DNA from 2 places in the Streptomyces sp. NPDC111628 genome. Region 2 is predicted to be linked to the other one. Evidence: riboswitches for the same ligand, from Rfam matches in the RefSeq annotation. Region 2 holds a riboswitch; the other holds the start of a gene.

Region 1 (4,406 bases), on a different contig from region 2:
CGGTCCAGCTCGGCCAGGTCCTCGGACTCGGTCGGCTCGATCATCAGCGTGCCGGCCACCGGGAAGGACATCGTCGGCGCGTGGAAGCCGTAGTCGATCAGCCGCTTGGCGACGTCGTCCACGCTGACGCCGGTGGCCTTGGTCAGCGGGCGCAGGTCGATGATGCACTCGTGCGCGACCAGCCCGCCGGGGCCGTTGTAGAGCACCGGGAAGTGCGGCTCCAGGCGCTTGGCGATGTAGTTGGCGGACAGCACGGCCACCTGCGTGGCGCGCTTGAGGCCCTCGCCGCCCATCAGCCGCACGTACGACCAGGAGATCGGCAGGATGCCGGCCGAGCCCCACGGGGCCGCCGAGATCGGTCCGACGCCCGTCTGCGGACCGGCCGCGGGCTGCATCGGGTGGTTGGGCAGGTACGGCGCCAGGTGCGACCGTACGCCCACCGGGCCCACGCCGGGACCGCCGCCGCCGTGCGGGATGCAGAAGGTCTTGTGCAGGTTCAGGTGGGAGACGTCGCCGCCGAAGTGACCGGGCTTGGCGAGGCCGACCAGGGCGTTCAGGTTGGCGCCGTCCACGTAGACCTGGCCGCCCGCCTCGTGCACCTGCGCGCAGATGTCGGCCACGTGCTCCTCGAACACGCCGTGCGTGGACGGGTAGGTGATCATCAGCACGGCCAGCTCGTCGCGGTGCTTCTCGATCTTGGCCCGCAGGTCCTCGACGTCGATCTCGCCGTCCTCGGCGGTCTTGACGACGACGACCTTCATGCCGGCCATCACGGCGCTGGCGGCGTTGGTGCCGTGCGCGGAGGACGGGATGAGGCAGACGGTGCGCTGCTCGTCGCCGTTGGCCCGGTGGTAGCCGCGTACGGCGAGCAGGCCGGCGAACTCGCCCTGCGACCCGGCGTTGGGCTGGAGCGAGACCTTGTCGTACCCGGTGACCTCGGCGAGCCGCTCCTCCAGCTCACGGATGAGGGTGAGGTAGCCCTGCGCCTGCTCGGCGGGCGCGAAGGGGTGCAGCGCGCCGAACTCGGGCCAGGTGACCGGCTCCATCTCGGTGGTCGCGTTGAGCTTCATGGTGCAGGAGCCCAGCGGGATCATGCCGCGGTCCAGCGCGTAGTCCCGGTCGGCGAGGCGGCGCAGGTAGCGCAGCATCGCGGTCTCGGAGCGGTGCTGGTGGAAGACGGGGTGGGTCAGGAAGTCGTCGGTGCGCAGCAGCGCCTCGGGCAGCGTCTCCCCGGCCTCCGCGTCCAGCGACTCGATGTCGCCCTCCACGCCGAAGGCGTGCCACACGCCGCCGACCTGGGCGCGCGTGGTGGTCTCGTCGCAGGCGAACGACACGTGGTCGGCGTCGACGAGCCGCAGGTTGACGCCGTTCTCGCGGGCGGCGTGGACGACCTCGCCTGCCCGGCCGGGCACCCGCGCGGTGACGGTGTCGAAGTAGGCGCCGTGGACGATCTCGACGCCGCCCGCGGTGAGGCCGGCGGCGGTGATCGTGGCGTACCGGTGGGTGCGGCGGGCGATGGCCCGCAGGCCCTCGGGGCCGTGGTAGACGGCGTACATGCCGGCCATGACGGCGAGCAGCACCTGCGCGGTGCAGATGTTGCTGGTGGCCTTCTCGCGGCGGATGTGCTGCTCGCGGGTCTGCAGGGCCAGGCGGTAGGCCTTGTTGCCGTCGGCGTCCACGGAAACGCCGACCAGGCGGCCGGGGAGGCTGCGGGCGAACTTCTCGTGCACCGCCATGTAACCGGCGTGCGGTCCGCCGAAGCCCATCGGCACGCCGAAGCGCTGGGTGGTGCCCACCGCGATGTCCGCGCCCAGCTCGCCGGGCGAGGTGAGCAGGGTGAGGGCGAGCAGGTCGGCGGCGACGGTGACGAGCGCGCCGAGCTCGTGCGCCCGGTCGATCACCGGCTTGATGTCGCGGACGGCTCCGGAGGCGCCCGGGTACTGGAGCAGGACGCCGTTGATCTCCCGCTCCGCGACCTCGGCGGGGATGCCCTCGCTCAGGTCGGCGACGACGACCTCGACGCCGGTCGGCTCGGCACGGGTCTGTATCACCGCGACGGTCTGCGGCAACGCGTCCGCGTCGACCAGGAACAGGCCCTTCTTGTTCTTGCCCATGCGCCGGGACAGCGCCATCGCCTCGGCGGCGGCGGTGCCCTCGTCGAGCAGCGAGGCACCGGAGGTGGGCAGGCCGGTCAGCTCGGCGACCATCGTCTGGAAGTTCAGCAGGGCTTCGAGACGGCCCTGGGAGATCTCCGGCTGGTAGGGCGTGTACGCCGTGTACCAGGACGGGTTCTCCATGACGTTGCGCAGGATCACCGGCGGGGTGAAGGTGCCGTAGTAGCCGAGGCCGATCATGGAGTCGAGGACCTGGTTGCGATCGGCCAGCGAGCGGAGCTCGGCCAGCACCTCGGCCTCGGAGCGCGCGCCCGGCAGGTCCAGCGCGTCGGCGTTCTTGATCACATCCGGCACCGCGGCGGCCGTCAGTTCGTCGAGCGAACCGTAACCGACCTGCGCGAGCATCTTGGCCCGGGCCTCGTGGTCGGGGCCGATGTGGCGCTGCTCGAAGGGCATGGCCTGTTCGAGTTCGGAGAGCGGAGTGCGATGGGCGGTCATTGCGGAGGCCTCCTGGTCTGACGACCTTCGAGGGGCACCACGGCGCGGGTACCCGGACGGCCTCCCCCTCTGTCATCTCAACCTGAGAGCTTCACCGGGCGAGCCCTGGGGCTCTCCCGGCTTTCACCGTCGGTGAGAGCGGAAGCCGTCGACACCCGCCCTGCTTTCCAGAGTGACCTCGTCCGTGCGGTACGTGAGCCTGAGAGATTCCGGGGAGGATTTGCTCCTTCGGCGCCTCCGGTGGTGTCCGGAGGACTCTCCCGCGCGGGGTCAGCAGCCGTTTGCCAGCGTACCAGCGAGGTCGCCGCACGGACTTCGAGTGGCCGACCGGGCACTTGTGCCCTTTTGTAGTACTTACGGATGATTAGGCGGCTGGTGTGCGAGCCCAGTCCGGCCCAGTGGTGCGATCAAGTGGAGGGCCCCGTGCGTACTGACATCGATCCGCGGAACCTGATCGGCCGCAAGGCGTTCGACCGCGACGGCACCAGGATCGGCACCGTGGACGAGGTCTACCTCGACGATGCCACCGGCGTCCCCGAGTGGGCGGCGATACGAACCGGTCTCTTCAGCAGGGACGCCTTCGTCCCGCTGGAGCCCAGCGAGCTGGTCGACGGCACCCTGCGCGTGCCCTTCGACCGGGCGCTGATCAAGGAGGCACCCGACTTCGGCGTCGGCCGCCACCTCTCGCCCGAGCAGGAACTCCAGCTCTACCACCACTACGGCTTGGACGTGGCGGCCGCTCCCCCGCCTCCCGACCACGACTTCGGCAAGCTGGCCGGCAAGGGCAAGGGCCCCGACGAGGGCTGACCCGCCCCGTCCTCCGCGTCGGCGACCAGCGGCAGCGGATCCGCGGGCGTCAGCTCCGGGTCGTCCACCGCGAAGGTCCGCACCCGCCCGACCTCCGAGTACGGCGTCTCGAACCGCACGGTGACCCGCCCGAGACCACTGCCCTGCACCCAGCCGTGCCCCAGCTCCGTGTGCCGCACGTCGTGCCCCGCCGGCCACCGCCGCTCGGCGGGCGAGGGTCTGTGCTCCTCGGCGGGCTCGGTCTCGGGCTGCTCGGCCGATTCCTCGGCCCGGTCCCCCGCAGCCTGGGCGAACAGGTCCTCCTGCGTGTAGTCGGCGAGCCCGCTGACCCCCACCCCGAGCAGCCGCACGCCGCCCGTGGTGTCCACCGAGTCCAGCAGTCGGGCCGCCGCCTCGCGCACCACGGCGGGGTCGTCGGTGGGCCCGCGCAGGGTCTCGGAGCGGGTCAGCGTGGAGAAGTCGTATCTGCGCACCTTGAGCACGATGGTCCGCCCGGACAGACCGGAGCCGCGAAGGCGCCGCACGCAGCGGTCCGCCAGCCGTCCCACCTCGACGCCGACCCGCACCCGGTCGTGGATGTCCACGTCGTAGGTGTCCTCCACGGACACCGACTTGGTCTCCCGCTCGGCCACCACCGGCCGCTCGTCCCGCGCCAGCGCCATGGCGTACAGGGCGTGGCCGTGTGCCTTGCCCAGCAGCCGCACCAGCTCGTCCTCGCCCGCCTCGGCGATCTCGCCGACCGTGGTGATCCCCGCCCGCCGCAGGTGGTCACCCGTGGCCGGTCCCACCCCGGGCAGCGTCCGCACGGTCATCGGCTCCAGCATGGCCCGCTCGGTGCCCGGCGGGATGAGCACCAGTCCGTCGGGCTTGGCCGCCTCCGAGGCGATCTTGGCGAGCATCTTGGAGGCGGCGAGGCCCACGGACCCGGTGAGGCCGGTGACGGTGCGGATGTCCGTGCGCAGCTTCGCCCCGGTCACTCGCGCCGAC
Region 2 (4,406 bases):
GTTCAGAAGCGACATGCGATCGTGACTCCTCAGGCGCCGGCGAAGGCGGTGTACTCGTCGGCGGAGAGCAGGTCGGCCGGCTCGTCCGTGATCCGCACCTTGAACAGCCAGCCGCCCTCGAAGGGGGCGCTGTTCACCAGCGACGGGTCGTTGACGACGTCCTCGTTGACCTCGGTGATCTCGCCGGAGACGGGGGAGTACAGGTCGGAGACGGACTTGGTCGACTCCAGTTCGCCGCAGGTCTCGCCCGCGGTCACCGAGTCGCCGACCTCGGGGAGCTGCACGAAGACGACGTCACCGAGCGCGTTGGCCGCGTGCTCCGTGATGCCGACCGTCGAGACGCCGTCCTCGGCGCCCGACAGCCACTCGTGCTCCTTGCTGTAGCGCAGCTGCTGGGGGTTGCTCATGGCCTGAATTCTCCTGTACGCGAGGAAGTGGCTGGTGAAGGGGGTGCTGAGGGAGGGGTGGGTGACTCAGGGGGCTGCCGCGGAGGGGCGGTGCCCCGAGTCCACTGTCTACTTCTGGCGCTTGTAGAACGGCAGCGCCACGACCTCGTACGGCTCGTGACTGCCCCGGATGTCCACGCCGACGCCCTCGGTGCCCGGAGCCGCGTGCGCGGGGTCGACGTACGCCATGGCGATCGGCTTGCCCAGCGTCGGGGACGGGGCGCCGGAGGTGACCTCGCCGATCACCTCGCCGCCCGCGACGACCTGGTACCCGGAGCGCGGGACCCGGCGGCCCTCGGCGACCAGGCCGACCAGGACGCGGGGCGGCCGGGAAGCGGCGCGCTCGGCGGCCTCGGTCAGCGCGGCGCGCCCGACGAAGTCGCCCTCCTTCTCGAACTTCACCACCCGGCCCAGACCGGCGTCGAACGGGGTCAGCGCGGTCGACAGCTCGTTGCCGTACAGCGGCATGCCCGCCTCCAGGCGGAGCGTGTCCCGGCAGGACAGGCCGCACGGGGTCAGTCCCGCGCCCTCACCGGCCTTGGTCAGCGCCTGCCACAGCTCGACGGCGTGCTCGGGCTTCACGAACAGCTCGAAGCCGTCCTCGCCGGTGTAACCGGTGCGCGCGATCAGCGCCGGGACACCGGCGACCGTGCCGGGAAGACCGGCGTAGTACTTCAGGCCGTCCAGGTCGGCGTCGGTGAGCGAGGCGAGGATGCCCGGGGACTCGGGGCCCTGCACGGCGAGCAGCGCGTACGCGTCGCGGTCGTCACGCACCTCGGCGTCGAAGCCGGCCGCCCGCCCGGTCAGCGCGTCCAGCACGACCTGCGCGTTGGAGGCGTTGGCGACCACCATGTATTCGGAAGGGGCGGCCTCGGTCTCACCGAGCCGGTAGACGATCAGGTCGTCCAGGATGCCGCCGTCCTCGCGGCAGATCATGGTGTAGCGGGCCCGGCCCGGCTTCACGGTGCCGATGTTGCCGACCAGCGCGAAGTTCAGCAGCTCGGCCGCCTGCGGCCCGGTGACGCTGATCTCACCCATGTGCGACAGGTCGAAGAGACCGGCGCGGGTGCGCACCGCGACGTGCTCCTCGCGCTCGGAGCCGTAGCGCAGCGGCATGTCCCAGCCGGCGAAGTCGGTCATCGTCGCGCCCAGCGCGCGATGCGTGGCATCCAGCGCGGTACGGCGCAGTTCGGTACTGCTCATCGGTCGGTCGTCTCCCAGGACAGGACGGGGCGAGGTCGGTCCTCCCCATCTGTCATCGGAACCTGAGAGGTTCGCCACGGCCACCGGAGTACGGCGATCAGGGCTTGCACCTTGGGTGGGACCACCGTCGGGGGCGGTCCGCTTTTCAGATGTGCCTCGCCCGCGCGGTAACGGTGCCTGAGAGATTCAAGGGAGGGACTTGCTCCTTCGGCGCCCCGGCGCGGCCGGGGACTCTCCCGCGCGGATTCAAACGGCCGGTATGCAGTTGGCGCCGCCATCATTGCACGCCTGGCTCATCCGTGGGCAGAGCTGTTCTTGTAACCGGCTTGTGGCAGTAAGCGAACGAAAACGCGAGACCCGCGCATTACCTTCTCTTTACACTCGACGGGGAGGTACTCGTGTACCGCCCCAGGGGAGGACGATCACGGTGAACAGGACCACGGCGTACGCCACGACCTCGGGACTCGCGCTGCCCAAGCAGCCGGCCGCCCCGGCCCCCGAGGCATGCGCCCCACTGACCGCACCCGTCGTCCGCGACCTGAGGGACCGCGACGGCCGCAGCCCGCACGCCCTGCTCTTCGGACCCCGGGACCTGGTGGTGATCACCGGCCTGCCCGGCAGCGGCAAGTCCACGCTCATGCGGCGCACCGTGCGCGGCGGCCGCATCGACTCCCAGGACACCCGCGACCGCTGGGACCAGCGTATGCCGCGCCTCCTGCCGTACGCGCTCTACCGCCCCCTCGTCCGCCTCGCCCACTACGCCGGACTGCGCCGCGCGCTGCGCTCCGGCGAGGCCGTCGTCGTGCACGACTGCGGCACCCAGGCCTGGGTGCGCGGCTGGCTGGCCCGCGAGGCCCGCCGCCGGGACGGCACCCTGCACCTGCTGCTCCTCGACGTCGCCCCCGGCGAGGCCCTGGCCGGCCAGCGCGAGCGCGGCCGGGGCGTCTCGCGGTACGCGTTCCTGCGGCACCGCACGGCCAACTCCCGCCTGCTGCGCGCGGTGACCGAGGGCACCCTGCCCGCCGGCTGCTCCTCGGCGGTCGTCCTGGACCGGGCGGCGGCCGACACCCTGCGGCGGATCGCCTTCACGGGGTGACGCACGGTAGGGCACCGGAGTCGAACGGGTTAGCCTTTCAGCCACGAACGGCGGTACCAGGCAGGCGGTAGGTAGACAGATGGACTTCCCGGCACAGGCGCACCCCCACCCGCACGGCGGGTGGCCCGGCAACGAGCTGGAGGAGGTGCTGTCCGCCTCCCTCGGCATCCCGTCGGCCGGCGGCCGGATCGTGGAGGTCCTCGGCCGCAGCTTCCTGTGGATACCCCTGCCGAACGGCGGCGGCCCGCACAGCGGCCCCCTCGACCTGCCGTCGCTGGAGATCGACGGCCAGGCCTACGTGCCGGTGTTCAGCTCGGAGGAGCAGCTGCGCCAGGTCGCCGGCGCGCACATGGCGTACACCATCGCCCCCGCCGCGGAGTTCGCCCGCGGCCTGCCCCCGCAGGTCGGCATCGCGGTGAACCCGGAGGGCGTGGTCGGCATCCCGCTGCCGCCGCCCGCCGTGGCCGAGCTGTGCCGGGCCGGGCGCACCCCGCTGGACGGGCCCTCCTCCGGCGGCCGGGTCCGCCTCTTCGAGCCGGACTGGCAGGACGACCCGGTGGACTTCCTGGCCGCGGCCTCCGCCGAGTTCGCCGCCACCGGCGTCGTCCGCAGCGCGCGCCGCTGCCTGGCCGCCGTCGAGACCGCCGACCCGGTCCTGTTCGTCGGCGTCGAACTGACCCACTGGGAGGACGACGCCCGCGCCCTCCCCCTGGACGCCCTCGGCCGAGCCCTGACCAGGGCCCCCTTGAAGTACCAGGTCAACCTGGTCCTTCTGGAAGCAGCCCAGGACCCGGTCTGCGACTGGATGCGGGAGAAGGTCAGGCCCTTCTACAACGGTGACTTGTAGACACCGGTAAGGGGGAGTGCCGTCAGGGGCGCGGGGAACTGCGCGACAAGCCACGACGAAACCCGCACCCGCAAGACGGCAGCTCACCCCGAGCTCCTAGGCCCCCCGCACCCGGCGGAGCCTTAAGCTGGTCCCCACACCGGGGGAACTTCTCGAAGGGGCGATACGCGTGAGCGCCAGCGGCACCACGACCGGACAGGTCGAGCACATGCTGCGCCAGGTGACGCCCGGGCGCTACGACGCCTACGAGGCCCTGCTGCGCGCCCTCGCCAGCCCCACTTCCGGCCAGGTCTGGATGCTGCTGTGGCACGGCCAGGCCGGCTCCCCGGACGCCCAGTACGGAAACATGGAGGTCGAGGGCTACGGCTACGCGCCCTGCGTGACCTCCGCCCAGGAGCTCTCGGCCAGCGGCTGGAACCGGTCGTACGAAGTGGTCGACGGCCTGGAGGTCGCCCGCGCCCTCTACCCGGACCACTACGGACTGTGGCTCAACCCGCACGCCCCCGGCGGCGGCGTCGGCATCCCCTGGCTCGACCTGCGCCGCATCGCCTCCGGCCTGGACCGCCAGCCCGCCGGGCCGCTGCGGCTGTCCGAACCGGCCATCGAGATCCCCCAGTTCTACGCCCTGCTCGCACAGAACGCCCACCGCACCCCGGCAGTCCGCGCGCTGCGCCGCGCCTGGGTGCAGCCGGCGCTGGGGGCGCCGTACCTCGCCATCGGCCTGGACGTGTACGACACCTCCCCGCCGGCCGTCGACGCGGTGCGCGCCATGATGCAGCAGTCCGTCGGCGCGGTACCGGACGGGCTGCCGGTG

Evidence for each region. A riboswitch is a leader RNA that binds a small molecule or an ion and turns the genes downstream of it on or off. The one in region 2 is predicted to bind glycine.
Region 1: another riboswitch for glycine. It lies ahead of gcvP (aminomethyl-transferring glycine dehydrogenase); the one in region 2 lies ahead of gcvT (glycine cleavage system aminomethyltransferase GcvT).

Annotation. Positions count from the first base shown of each region.
Region 1 is NZ_JBVKBZ010000003.1:1,512,200-1,516,605, forward strand. It holds gene gcvP (aminomethyl-transferring glycine dehydrogenase) at 1-2,612, opposite strand, end outside; glycine riboswitch at 2,790-2,885, opposite strand; gene ACZ7MF_RS21925 (PRC-barrel domain-containing protein) at 3,036-3,419, shown strand; gene ACZ7MF_RS21930 (DNA polymerase IV) at 3,329-4,406, opposite strand, start outside.
Region 2 is NZ_JBVKBZ010000001.1:1,420,836-1,425,241, forward strand. It holds gene glyA (serine hydroxymethyltransferase) at 1-15, opposite strand, end outside; gene gcvH (glycine cleavage system protein GcvH) at 30-407, opposite strand; gene gcvT (glycine cleavage system aminomethyltransferase GcvT) at 516-1,649, opposite strand; glycine riboswitch at 1,689-1,804, opposite strand; glycine riboswitch at 1,805-1,898, opposite strand; gene ACZ7MF_RS06885 (AAA family ATPase) at 2,077-2,745, shown strand; gene ACZ7MF_RS06890 (enhanced serine sensitivity protein SseB) at 2,825-3,592, shown strand; gene ACZ7MF_RS06895 (enhanced serine sensitivity protein SseB C-terminal domain-containing protein) at 3,762-4,406, shown strand, end outside.